One region of the Rhizobium sp. 11_C7_N12_5 genome, then DNA from elsewhere that is predicted to be linked to it. Evidence: predicted binding sites of a transcription regulator. Region 1 holds the regulator's gene; each other region holds the start of a gene.
What was found. Region 1 encodes LexA, which represses DNA repair genes until DNA is damaged. Its sites were predicted from a motif close to TGTTCNNNNTGTGTTCNG; they were not measured.
Positions count from the first base shown of each region.

Region 2: AB8B29_RS35555 (ImuA family protein) is a predicted target of LexA. The motif match lies at 1,782-1,799, and genes of this name have one in related genera.
Region 3: AB8B29_RS00925 (ATP-dependent helicase) is a predicted target of LexA. The motif match lies at 1,840-1,857, and genes of this name have one in related genera.
Region 4: AB8B29_RS33810 (ImuA family protein) is a predicted target of LexA. The motif match lies at 1,494-1,511, and genes of this name have one in related genera.

Region 1 covers NZ_JBPWPY010000001.1:1,338,372-1,341,481, forward strand. Annotated here, with positions in the region: gene AB8B29_RS06690 (ComEC/Rec2 family competence protein) at 1-1,279, shown strand, start outside; gene lexA (transcriptional repressor LexA) at 1,260-1,982, opposite strand; gene AB8B29_RS06700 (VOC family protein) at 2,406-3,110, shown strand, end outside.
Region 2 covers NZ_JBPWPY010000004.1:112,204-115,313, reverse strand. Annotated here, with positions in the region: gene istB (IS21-like element helper ATPase IstB) at 1-95, opposite strand, end outside; gene istA (IS21 family transposase) at 85-1,605, opposite strand; gene AB8B29_RS35555 (ImuA family protein) at 1,850-2,611, shown strand; gene AB8B29_RS35550 (Y-family DNA polymerase) at 2,526-3,110, shown strand, end outside.
Region 3 covers NZ_JBPWPY010000001.1:185,365-188,474, reverse strand. Annotated here, with positions in the region: gene secD (protein translocase subunit SecD) at 1-73, shown strand, start outside; gene AB8B29_RS00930 (SMP-30/gluconolactonase/LRE family protein) at 788-1,660, opposite strand; gene AB8B29_RS00925 (ATP-dependent helicase) at 1,936-3,110, shown strand, end outside.
Region 4 covers NZ_JBPWPY010000003.1:932,905-936,014, forward strand. Annotated here, with positions in the region: gene AB8B29_RS33805 (Y-family DNA polymerase) at 1-767, opposite strand, end outside; gene AB8B29_RS33810 (ImuA family protein) at 682-1,443, opposite strand; gene AB8B29_RS33815 (SOS response-associated peptidase) at 1,683-2,354, shown strand; gene dinB (DNA polymerase IV) at 2,441-3,110, shown strand, end outside.

The sequences.
Region 1 (3,110 bases):
GCTGGTTGCCGTGCTCTTCGACCGGCCGTCGATCAGTCTGCGCAACGTTGCGCTCTCGGCAATCGTCATTCTCAGCCTGTCGCCGTCGCAGGTGCTCGGACCGAGCTTCCAGATGTCCTACGCCGCGACGCTGGCGCTGGTATCCGGCTACACGCTTTGGAAACGGCGCCAGCATCGGGAAAATATTCTTTCGCGCTCCAGGCTCCTGAGCCCGTTGCTGTTCGTTACGCGCTTCTTCGGCAGCATATTGTCGACCTCCTTCATTGGCGGCGCGTCGACGGCGATCTTCTCGATCGAGCATTTTCACCGGTTGGCGACATACGGCCTTGCAGCCAATCTCGCTGCGATGCCGATCGTCTCCTTCGTCGTCATGCCGTTTGGCATGGCGGCCATGTTGCTTATGCCATTTGGCCTCGACGGGCCCTTTTGGCAAATCACCGGCGAGGGACTGGAGTTGGTCATCGCTATCGCCAAAACGGTGGCGGGATGGGGCGGCGATATTACCTTCGGCCGCCAGCCCGCCTGGCTTATGCCGACGTTCATCACAGGCTTTCTGCTCATGACGATGTTGCGAACGAGCGTGCGCCATGTGGGCCTGCTGTTGCTGCTTTCTTCCCTCGGCGTGGCAGCATTCGGCTCTGGCGTGCCCAAACCGGATCTTATGATTTCCGAGGATGGTGTTCTGGTTGCCTTGCGACAGGACGACATACTGGCAACAAATCGCGAAAGACCGCAGGCTTTCATTTTCGAACAGTGGCAGAGGGCGCTGGTTGCGAGCGAGCATCAACCTCCGACTATCCTTCCTGTTGACAGCCGCCTTCCCCAGATCAGCAAGACGGATCATCGCCGGCGATTGAGCGTCGAAGAGCAGGGCGCAGTTCGCAAGGCAATGGATGAAGCACTCGACCAGGCCATGCAGGGCAGTTTTGCTTGCCAAAAGGGCGCATGGTGCGTCGCGATGCTTGAAAATGGCGCGATGCTGGTCACCATCGAGGACGCAGCTTACCTGTCGCCGGCCTGCGATACGGCCAATATCGTCGTCACTCCCGTACGACTACGCCTGGATCGCTGCCGCTCCGGCGCCATGCTTTTCACAGGCGCCACATTGCGGCAGACAGGGTCCATTGAGATGGACCTCAGCACCGACAAGCCAAATGTGGTAACTGCGTTCGAAAATCCACAGCGCCCATGGGCTCGGCACAGAACATACGATTGGCGCACAGGCACATTCGGCGCGCCGATCGTCCGAGCATCACCGGTCAGTGATAACGGCGAATGAGGCCAACGAGCTTGCCTTGCACCTTGACGCGATCCGGCCCGAAGATGCGGGTTTCATAAGCGGGATTGGCTGCCTCGAGCGCGATGGAGGCCCCCTTGCGGCGGAAGCGCTTCAACGTCGCTTCCTCGTCGTCGACGAGCGCGACGACGATATCGCCCGGATTGGCAGTCGTTGCATTGCGAATGATGACCGTATCGCCGTCAAAAATGCCGGCATCGATCATTGAATCGCCTCTTACTTCCAGCGCATAGTGCTCGCCCGAGCCGAGCATGTCGGCAGGGACGGTTATGTCGTGGGTATTGTTTTGGATGGCCGAGATCGGAACGCCAGCGGCGATGCGGCCCATGACCGGTACCGAAACAGAACTGTTCTGGTCGTCGTTCGCCACTTTTGGCGGAGCAGGCGGCGCAACTGGCTGGGGTTTGCCGAGGCTGCCTTCGATGACGCTCGGCGAAAAGCCGCGGCGCGGCTGCAGGCTTGGATTATAGGCATCCGGCAGCTTGATGACCTCAAGCGCTCTGGCCCTGTTCGGTAGCCGGCGGATGAACCCTCGTTCCTCCAAAGCCGTGATCAGACGGTGAATACCGGATTTGGATGCAAGATCCAGCGCGTCCTTCATCTCGTCGAAAGATGGTGGCACGCCGGACTCCTTCATCCGTTCGTGAATGAAGAGAAGCAGTTCCTGCTGCTTGCGCGTCAACATCGTCTTGGAACCCCAGAATCGAGAAAAGCGTGAAACAAATCCAGAACGGACACTATATGTTCCATATGTGTTCCGCAAGTACTTAAATTTCGGTAAAGCTTTGCACGGACAGTTAAATATTCGACATCACTGGGTGGACCCGATAAAAGTCTCATATGGTTATATTCGCGCTAACATATCGGAAAACATAAGGAAATGCTGTTTAGTCCTTCATTGGGCGCATGCAGCCTACCTTGAGTAGCTGACGCATGGATGAAAGCCATTTTCACGACATGCGAATCCGGTACCGATCAAAGAATCAGCCGCGTGATCTGGCGTCTTCGACAGGACATGCGGTGTCTTGCGCCTCTATCGTCTTGCTTTCATCTTGAATTGGAGGATGGATGGGCGCAAACCTGCGGGCGCAGGAAAATAGGAGACATCATGACTTTGTCGCCGCATCCGCTGGATCATCTCGTATTGCCGACCGTCAATCTCGCTTTGGCGCGCGAGCGGCTCGGCAAGCTCGGTTTCACCGTCGCTCCCGACGCCCGGCATCCGTTCGGCACCGAGAATGCCTGTGTCTTCTTTGCGGACAAGACCTATCTTGAACCGCTGGCAGTGGCATCCCCCGAGCAATGTGAGGAGAGCGTCGGCGCGGGGAATGTCTTCGTTGCGCGCGATCAGGCCTACCGCTTCCGGCTCGGTGAAGACGGCTTTTCAGCCGTGGTGTTCGGCTCGGAGGATGCTGTCGCCGATGACGAGCGCTTTCGGGTAAGCGCCATCTCGGCGGGACGCATGCTGGATTTCTCGCGTCCCATGAAAATGCCGGATGGAACGGAGACCGTCGCCGGTTTTCGTCTCGCTTTCGCCGCCGATCTGCGTGCGCCGGATTTTCTGGCCTTCTGCTGCCAGCGCATCAATCCGCTGCCGGCCGATCGCAGCGTGCTGGAGCGCCATGAAAACGGCGTCACCGGCATTGCGCGGGTGGCGATATCGACACCCACCCCGGCCGCATTCCGCACTTTCTTCGAAGCGATCGTCGGTGAACCCTGGATATCGGAACATTCTTTCGGTCTGACGATCAGGGCGGCCAATGCCGATATCGAGCTCCTGACGCCGGCAGGCATGGAAGCGTTTTACGATTTG
Region 2 (3,110 bases), on a different contig from region 1:
TGCTCGATCAGGTCGATGACGGCTTGGGCCATGCCATACATCTTCAGGCTGCGCAGCATGATGACGACGGCTGCGCTGGCAGGATCATGACGCATGACGGCCTCCTGCGGTCCGCAGGCGCAAACCATCGTAGCGTTCAACATCAGCCTTGGGTTCACGCAACAGCGTGAGCGCCTGTGGCGTATCAACGTCGGGACCATCGATTGTCTTGCCATCGATCAGCCGATGCAGCAGGTTCAAGACATGCGTCTTGGTCGCCACGCCTGCATCCAGGGCCAATTCCACAGCCCTGACAACAACTTGTTCGTCGTGGTGAAGTACAAGAGCAAGGATATCGGCCATCTCACGATCACCGCCGGAGCGGCGGAGCATCTGGTCCTGAAGTTGCCGAAAGGCCAACGGTAATTCCAGGAAAGGCGCACCATTACGCAGGGCACCGGGCTTGCGCTGGATGACCGCAAGATAATGCCGCCAGTCATAAATCGTACGTGGCGGCTTGTCGTGGCTACGTTCAATGACCCGCTCATGCTCGCATAGGATATTGCCTTCTGCCGCAACGACCAGTCGCTCGGGATAGATCCGCAGGCTGACAGGCCGGTTGGCAAACGATGCAGGCACGCTGTAGCGGTTCCGCTCAAAAGTGATCAGGCAGGTGGGCGAGACGCGCTTGCTCTGCTCGACGAAGCCGTCAAACGCGGCAGGGAGCGCCATCAATGCCGGGCGTTCTGCCGACCAGACGTCCGCGATCGTGCCGGGCAAGGTGCCGTGTGCTGTGTCGCGCCACAGGTCCTGGCAATGCTGTTCCAGCCAGGCATTCAATGCCGCCAGATCCGGAAAGTCAGGCATCTGTTGCCACAGTCGCGGTCGGGCATCCTGGACATTCTTCTCGACCTGACCCTTCTCCCAACCCGCGGCGGGATTGCAAAACTCAGGCGCAAAGACGTAGTGGTTCGTCATCGCGAGGAAACGGATATTGACCTGCCGTTCTTTGCCACGACCGACACGATCAACCGCGGTCTTCATGTTGTCGTAAATGCCGCGACCAGGTACTCCGCCAAACACGCGGAACCCGTGCCAGTGGGCGTCGAAGAGCATCTCGTGCGTTTGCAGTAGGTAGGCCCTGACCAGAAACGCCCGGCTGTGTGATAGTTTGATATGGGCGACCTGAAGCTTCGTGCGCTCGCCGCCTATCACGGCATAATCTTCACTCCAATCGAATTGGAACGCTTCGCCTGGGCGGAAAGACAGAGGAACGAATATGCCGCGGCCCGCTGTCTGCTGCTCAACCCGCCAATTACGGGCGAACGCGGCGACCCGACCATAGGAGCCGGTAAATCCGAGAGCCATCAGATCGGCATGAAGCTGCTTCAACGTTCGGCGCTGCTTGCGCGACCTCCCGGCCTCGGTCTTCAGCCAGCCAGAAAGTTTGTCGGCAAAAGGATCAAGCTTGCTCGGTCGTTCCGGTACCGTGAACGTCGGCTCGATCGTACCGGCACTCAAATACTTCGCAATCGTGTTGCGTGACAGCCCAGTGCGCCGACTGATCTCGCGGATTGACTGCTTCTCGCGAAGCGCCATCCGACGGATGATGTTTAAAAGTCCCATGTGGATCACTCCGTTGCCCCCGTCGCTCACCGCTTTGGGGGGAAGGTTCACATGGCTCAATTCTCAATGGAAATTATGCGCCTAACCGGCTCAGTTCTGCGTGGAAACCAACACCCGCTCCCAGATCGCTGCCACCGACCACTCTTTTACGAGCCCGATTGACTCATGACCCAAGAAGGAACAAATAGAGAACATATCAGCCAAGCGCAATATTGCAAACCCCCGAGGAGCCCATCTGTCCAAAATGCCCGAACCTGTCGTCAGTTCCGTCGTCGCCGAGCTTCGCGACCGCATCCAGCGGCTCGAAGGTCCAAGCGGCCGTGTGCGAGAGGTTTTGCCATTCGGCGTAACGGAGATCGACAGCCGATTGCCCGGGGGAGGTCTGGCGCTGGCAGCCCTTCATGAAGTTGCCGGCGGTGGCAACGGCGCCATCGACGGCGCTGCAGCAGCCCTGTTTGCCGCGGCAATCGCCGCCCGCTCGAAGGGCCAGGTGCTCTGGTGCGTCACACGGCCGGACCTGTTCGCGCCAGCGCTGGCCCAGGTGGGTCTGCTGCCGGGCCGCGTCATCTATGTCGAGGCCGGTGACGAGAAATCATTGCTTTCCTGCATGGAAGAGGGCCTGCGACACGGAGGGCTGGGTGTCGTCGTCGGCGAGCTGGCGCGACTGTCGATGACCGCCTCGCGCCGGCTGCAGCTCGCCGCCGAACGTTCCGGCACCATCGGCATTGCCATCCGCCGCTGGCGCCGACAGACCGAGGCATCCGACTTCGGACAGCCGACGGCGTCGGTCACCCGCTGGCGGGTATCCGTCTTGCCATCCTCGCCCTTGCCGGTTCCAGGCGTTGGTCGGCCGCGCTGGCTGCTGGAACTCATCCGATGTCGCGCCGGAGACAGTGCCGATTTTGAAGTGGAGGCCCCCGATGCCACGGGTCGTATCGCTCTTCCTTCCGAGCTGGTCCACGGATCGCCTCAGACGGAAACTGGGCGACGCAGCGCCTCCGCCTGAGACGCCGCTCGTCCTGATCGGCCGCGAGCAGCGCCGGCGCGTCGTCCTGGCAGCGAACGCGGCTGCGATTGCAGCCGGCTTGCGCATTGGCATGCCGGCGACCAAGGCGCAGGCACTCGTTGCGGAACTCGTCGTGATGGATGCGGATCCGGTCGCCGACGCCGTGGCACTCGATCGCCTGGCGCTCTGGGCCTTGCAGCGCTATGCGCCGATCGTTGCCGCCGATCCACCGGATGGTCTGGTGATCGACACCACCGGCGCCGATCATCTGCATGGCGGCGAGGCGCTGATGCTGTCGGGCATGGTCAACCGCTTCTTCGCCTCCGGCATTTTCGCACGCGCTGCCGTCGCCGACAGCTGGGGTGCGGCCCATGCCTGCGCCCGGTTTTTGGGCGACCCGACGCTTGTCATTCCATCGGGTGCTCAGGCCGACGCTGTCGAAAATCTGCCGATCGCAGCCCTTCGTCTCGATCCTGCCATCGTCGCCGGTCTTCGTGTT
Region 3 (3,110 bases), 1.2 Mb from region 1:
AGTTGCCAACGACGAGAAGCCGGCGGACGGCAAGTCCGGCAAGGATAATAAGCAGATCCCCGCCGCGGAATAAGCGGCAGCGCGATTGGAACAGGACATGCCCGGCCTCCGGGCATGTCCACCGGCGTCCACACTGGACACCGGGGCGTTCTTTCCGTCCGGAATTGCGCAAAGCAAAAACATAGAGCGGTTAAGCGATTCAGTGAAACGCCTAGCCGCTCTAAGTCTTTTCCGGAGAAGTCCGGTCGATCACGGACATGATTTCGCGGACACGAGAGCCGCTTCAGCAATCATATCGACAGTGGATATGGAAGCGCTCTCGCCGGCTCCGGCGGGCCGATGGGGCGTGGTACCCTGCCGCGGTGACAGGTAATTCTGCAGGAGGCCACCATAGACGACAGCAACCCTGCCGATTTCCGATTTGGCGGAGGCATGTGCCAAAGCTTTGGGCGAGGCGTGCATGAAGCCGTTCAAAGCACCAAGGCTACTCGCCGATTTGGCTTTTGACGTCGAAGCATCGCTCGCCGATGCGTCCTGAGCGGAATTGTCGGCGTTTTTGCTATTTGCATGGCCACTGCCACTGCCATTGCCATTGCCGTTGCCAGCGCCATTGCCATTGTTGGCGAGAGCAGGAGAAGCGACAAGAACTGCGCCAAGCAGGATTGCGGAGACGGATCACGCGAGGAAATTTGTGTGATGTGTGATAAGCACGTGGTTCTCCCAACCAGACCCCTGCAACTTTCCTTTCATCGCTTCATGACTACGGATATGGCGGGAGATCGAGTCTCTAGATGGACGGCATATGCAATGGCAGCCCGGGTCGCGGCGCCGTTATCTTTTCCACAGCACCATTGTCCTGCTCGCTGACGAGCAAATGCTTGCCGTCGACAGTAAAGGCAATCTTGCCGGGCCGCGCGCCGTTCGTGCGGATATGGCCCGCCATCCTGCCCTCGGTATCGACAAGCGAAATTTCGCCCAATCCGTACATGGCGCAATAGAGCACGCCGCTGCGATCGAAAGCGATGCCGGCCGGCCCGCGCAACGCGTTGACGGTGGGCGATGTCATCGACTGCGCGAACATCTCCTGCCGCCCGCCGACGATCTGCCGATGAATTTTTCCGGTCAGGGTCTCGCTGTAATAGAGCAGCCCGTCGGCGCTGAAGGCGATGCCATTGGCAAGGAGCAAGCCCGCGGCTAGGACCCTGATGACGCGGCCTTCGGCGGGATCGATCTGATAGACGCAGCCATTGTAGGCCGCCTTGAAGAAATCCGGATGAATATGGCCGCCTTCGAGCAGATCGGCGGTGCGGATGCCCGAATCGGTCATGTAGAGCAAGCCGTCAGGCCCGAAAGCGAGATCGTTCGGATGGAGAAACGAGCCGTCCGCGCCACCTTCGATCACCTGCAGCACCCGGCCCTGCGGCGAGAGCCTGACGAGGGAATGCTCTGGGCCGTCGGTTATCCAGAAGCAGCCATCGCCGTCGATCGCAATCCCGGTCGGACGACCACCGATCCGACAAACTTCCCGATGCGCACCGCTAGTGTCGAAAAGCTTCAGACCGCGGCGGGTATGATCCATCTCAACGAGCGCGATGCGCCCATCCGGCAAAGCCACCAGTCCGCCCGGCAGATGCAGCCCAGTGGCGATCGTTTCGTTCATATTCTGAAACCTTCACTCAACGCACTGCTGAAACCCAAAACTCAAGATGAGCGCCATAATGATACATAAGCATGAGGATAGTCCTTTTCGAGCCATGCCTGACCAAATCCGGGTAGGATTCTTGCGCAAAAGATCACATCCCCAGCGAATCCCACAAATCTTGACAGGTTTAGGCAATTCGGAACATCCATAGAACGTCCGGATCATTTCGCCGATTCGATTCGTCGCGGATTTGCGCCTGGCGCGCCCTTCATCCGAGGCATTCAGGAGAGTTCATGAGCGCGGCCTATCTGGAAAAGCTGAACCCGGAGCAGCGACTGGCGGTGGAGCACGGCACAACGGCCGGCGACGGCCATGTCGCAGGGCCACTGCTTGTCATCGCCGGGGCCGGATCCGGCAAGACCAATACGCTTGCTCATCGTGTCGCGCATCTGATCGTCAAGGGCGCCGACCCGCGCCGGATCCTGCTGATGACCTTCTCGCGCCGTGCCGCCGCCGAAATGGGCCGCCGTGTCGAGCGAATCTGCCGCGAGGTGATCGGTGCCAATGCGGGTATTACAGCCGATGCGCTCGCCTGGAGCGGCACGTTTCACGGCATCGGCGCACGTCTTCTGAGAGATTATGCCGAGCAGATCGGGCTCGATCCGGCCTTCACGATCCACGACCGGGAAGACAGCGCCGACCTCATGAACCTCGCGCGCCACGACCTCGGCTTTTCCAAGCTCGAAAGCCGCTTTCCGACCAAGGCGACATGCCTTGCCATCTATTCACGCTCCGTCAATTCGGAAGCACCGCTCGCAGAGATGCTGCGCGACTTCTTCCCATGGTGCGCGACCTGGGAACAACAATTGCGCGATCTCTTCGCCGCCTATGTCGAGGCGAAACAGGCGCAGAATGTGCTCGATTACGACGATCTGCTGCTCTACTGGGCGCATATGCTTCAAGAGCCGCTGATCGCCGAGGATATCGGCGGTCGTTTCGACCATGTGCTCGTCGACGAATACCAGGATACCAACCGGCTGCAATCGTCGATCCTGCTGGCGCTGAAACCGGATGGCCGCGGCCTGACCGTTGTCGGCGACGATGCGCAATCGATCTATTCCTTCCGCGCGGCGACGGTGCGCAACATCCTCGACTTCCCGAAAGCCTTCACGCCCGCTGCCGATATCGTGACGCTCGACCGCAATTACCGCTCGACGCAGCCAATCCTCGCCGCCGCCAATGCTGTCATCGATCTTGCTTCCGAGCGCTTCACCAAGAATCTGCGCACGGAACGGCAGAGCGTCGAGCGACCGCGACTGGTGACGGTGCGCGACGAAAGCGATCAGGCGCGTTATGTCGCCGACGAAGTGCTGGAAAATCGCGAGGGCGGCACCAGGCTCAAACAGCAGGCGGTGCTGTTCCGCACCTCAAGTCATAGCGGGCCGCTGGAAGTGGAGCTTACCCGCCG
Region 4 (3,110 bases), on a different contig from region 1:
GCCGCGATCGGCTCGCCGAAAGACCGGCGGACCTCAACCAGTTCCGGCGTGCGCACCGGATCGATCGGCTCGGTGACCCGCCCCACCACCTGGTCGAGACGGCGGCCGAGCTCCGGCCCGAAGCGAAGGGTGAGCGGCGCACGCGGCTGGCTTGCCAGCTCGCCGATCGTGTTGAACCCGAGAACGCGAAGACCGGCGACAATAGTGGGATCGAGCCGAAGCGCTGCGATCGGCAGATTTTCGACAGCGTCGGCCTGAGCGCCCGTGGGAATGACAAGTGTCGGATCTGTCAGAAACCGGGCACAGGCATGGGCAGCACCCCAGCTGTCTGCAACCGCCGCCCGCGCGAAAATGCCGGAGGCGAAGAAGCGGTTGACCATGCCCGACAGCATCAGCGCCTCGCCGCCATGCAGATGATCGGCGCCTGTGGTGTCGATCACCAGCCCATCAGGCGGATCGGCGGCGACGATCGGCGCATAGCGCTGCAAGGCCCAGAGCGCCAGGCGGTCGAGTGCCTCGGCGTCGGCGGCCGGATCCGCATCCATGACGACGAGGTCCGCGACGAGTGCCTGCGCCTTGGTCGCCGGCATGCCAATGCGCAAGCCGGCTGCCATCGCAGCCGCGTTCGCCGCCAGAACGACGCGCCGGCGCTGCTCGCGGCCGATCAGGACGAGCGGCGTCTCAGGCGGAGGTGCTGCGTCGCCCAGTTTCCGTCTGAGGCGATCCGTGGACCAGCTCGGAAGGAAGAGCGATACGACCCTTGGCATCGGGGGCCTCCACTTCAAAATCGGCACTGTCTCCGGCGCGACATCGGATGAGCTCGAGCAACCAGCGGGCACGACCAACGCCTGGGACGGGCAAGGGGGAGGATGGCAAGACAGAAACCCGCCAGCGGGTGACGGAGGCCGTCGGCTGGCCGAAATCGGAGGCCTCGGTCTGTCGGCGCCAGCGGCGGATGGCAATGCCGATGGTGCCGGAACGTTCGGCCGCGAGCTGCAGCCGGCGCGAGGCGGTCATCGACAGCCGCGCCAGCTCACCGACGACGACACCGAGGCCACCGTGTCGGAGGCCCTCTTCCATGCAGGAGAGCAATGATTTCTCGTCACCGGCCTCGACATAGATAACGCGTCCGGGCAGCAGCCCCACCTGGGCCAGCGCCGGCGCGAACAGGTCCGGCCGTGTCACGCACCAGAGCACCTGGCCCTTCGAGCGGGCGGCAATTGCCGCGGCGAACAGGGCTGCTGCCGCGCCGTCGATGGCGCCGTTGCCACCGCCGGCGACTTCATGCAGGGCTGCGAGCGCCAGCCCTCCTCCCGGAAGCCGGCTGTCGATATCCGTCACACCGAATGGCAAAACCTCTCGCACACGGCCGCTTGGACCTTCGAGCCGCTGGATGCGGTCTCGAAGCTCGGCGACGACGGAACTGACGGCAGGTTCGGGCATTTTGGACAGATAGGCTCCTCAGGGGTTTGCAATATGGCGCTTGGCTGATATGTTCTCTATTTGTTCCTTATCGGGTCATGAGTCAATCGGGAGAGTAAAAGAGGCGGCGGCGTCAGTGATCGGGGAACGGGCAAGGTCGGAGTCTTCGCACAGATCGACGGAGAATTCCGAAGGCGACGACACACCCATCCCGAAGCTGGTATGAATAGGCTGGGATGGAGAGGCAGGAGGATTGGGGCGTGTGTAATCTGTACAATGTCACGACGACACGCGACGCCGTGATGCAGTTCACCAAGGCGTTCAGCGACAAGGCCGGTTGGAACGAACCCTCGCTCGACGTCTATCCTGGCTACCAGGCGCCGATTGTCCGCGTCGGAGACGACGGGCAACGCGAGATCGCGCGTGTCACCTGGGGCATGCCATCCCCGCCAGCCTATGTGAAGAATTACGATCCGGGCGTCACCAATATCCGCAATGTCGGCTCGCCGCACTGGCGCCGCTGGCTTGGGCCGACAAGCCGCTGCGTTGTGCCGTTCACCTCCTTTGCGGAGCCGGATCCCGCGAGCAAGGTTCCCGGCGGCAGGATCCCGAATGCCTGGTTTGCCGGTAACGAGGACCGACCGTTGATGTTTTTCGCGGGCTTCTGGACGCCATGGAAGGGTATTCGGAAGGTCAGGGATGGCGAGCGTGAATATGAGCTGTTCGGGTTTCTGACGACATCGCCGAACGAGATCGTCGCTCCGATACATTTCAAGGCCATGCCGGCGATCCTGACGACGCCGGAAGAAGTCGACCTCTGGCTCACGGGATCCTGGGACGAGGTCAAGCACCTGCAGCGTCCCCTTCCCGACAACATGCTTGTTATCGTCGAACCGCCGGCTCCATCTCCGGAAGAAGGACTGCTGTTGTGACATACAGTTCGGTTCAAAGGCCGTCCTACAAAACTGCCGCGCAGGATGTCAGGCGGCCCCGGCCGTCGGCAGGGTGAGCAATCGCCATGGACACCTTCGGCACACCGCGCAAGATTCTGCATGTCGACATGGATGCGTTCTATGCCTCCGTTGAACAACGGGACAATCCCGAGCTTCGTGGGCGGCCGCTTGCCGTCGGCCATGGCGAGGCGCGCGGCGTGGTCGCGGCAGCCAGCTATGAGGCGCGGAAGTTTGGGGTGCACTCGGCCATGCCATCGGTGACAGCCAAGCGAAAATGCCCAGAGTTGATCTTCGTCAAGCCGCGCTTTGATGCCTATCGCGCAGTATCGCAGCAGATCCACGCCATCTTCGCTGAATACACGCCGCTGATTGAACCGCTATCCCTGGATGAAGCCTATCTTGATGTCACCGAGAACCTGAAGGGCATCGAGATCGCGACCGAGGTCGCCGAACAGATCCGCGCCAGGATCAAGGCCGAGACCGGACTAACGGCGTCGGCCGGCGTTTCCTACAACAAGTTTCTCGCGAAGATGGCATCGGATCAGCGCAAGCCCGACGGGCTCTTCGTCATCACCCCGAAGAACGGATCGGCCTTCGTCGAGGCGCTGCCAGTCAAGAAATTCCATGGCGTCGGGCCAGCGACAGCGGAGAAGATGCTAAGATTGGGGATCGAGACCGGTGCCGATCTCAAGGCCCGCGACCTTGCCTTCCTGCAGCAGCATTTTGGCAAATCCG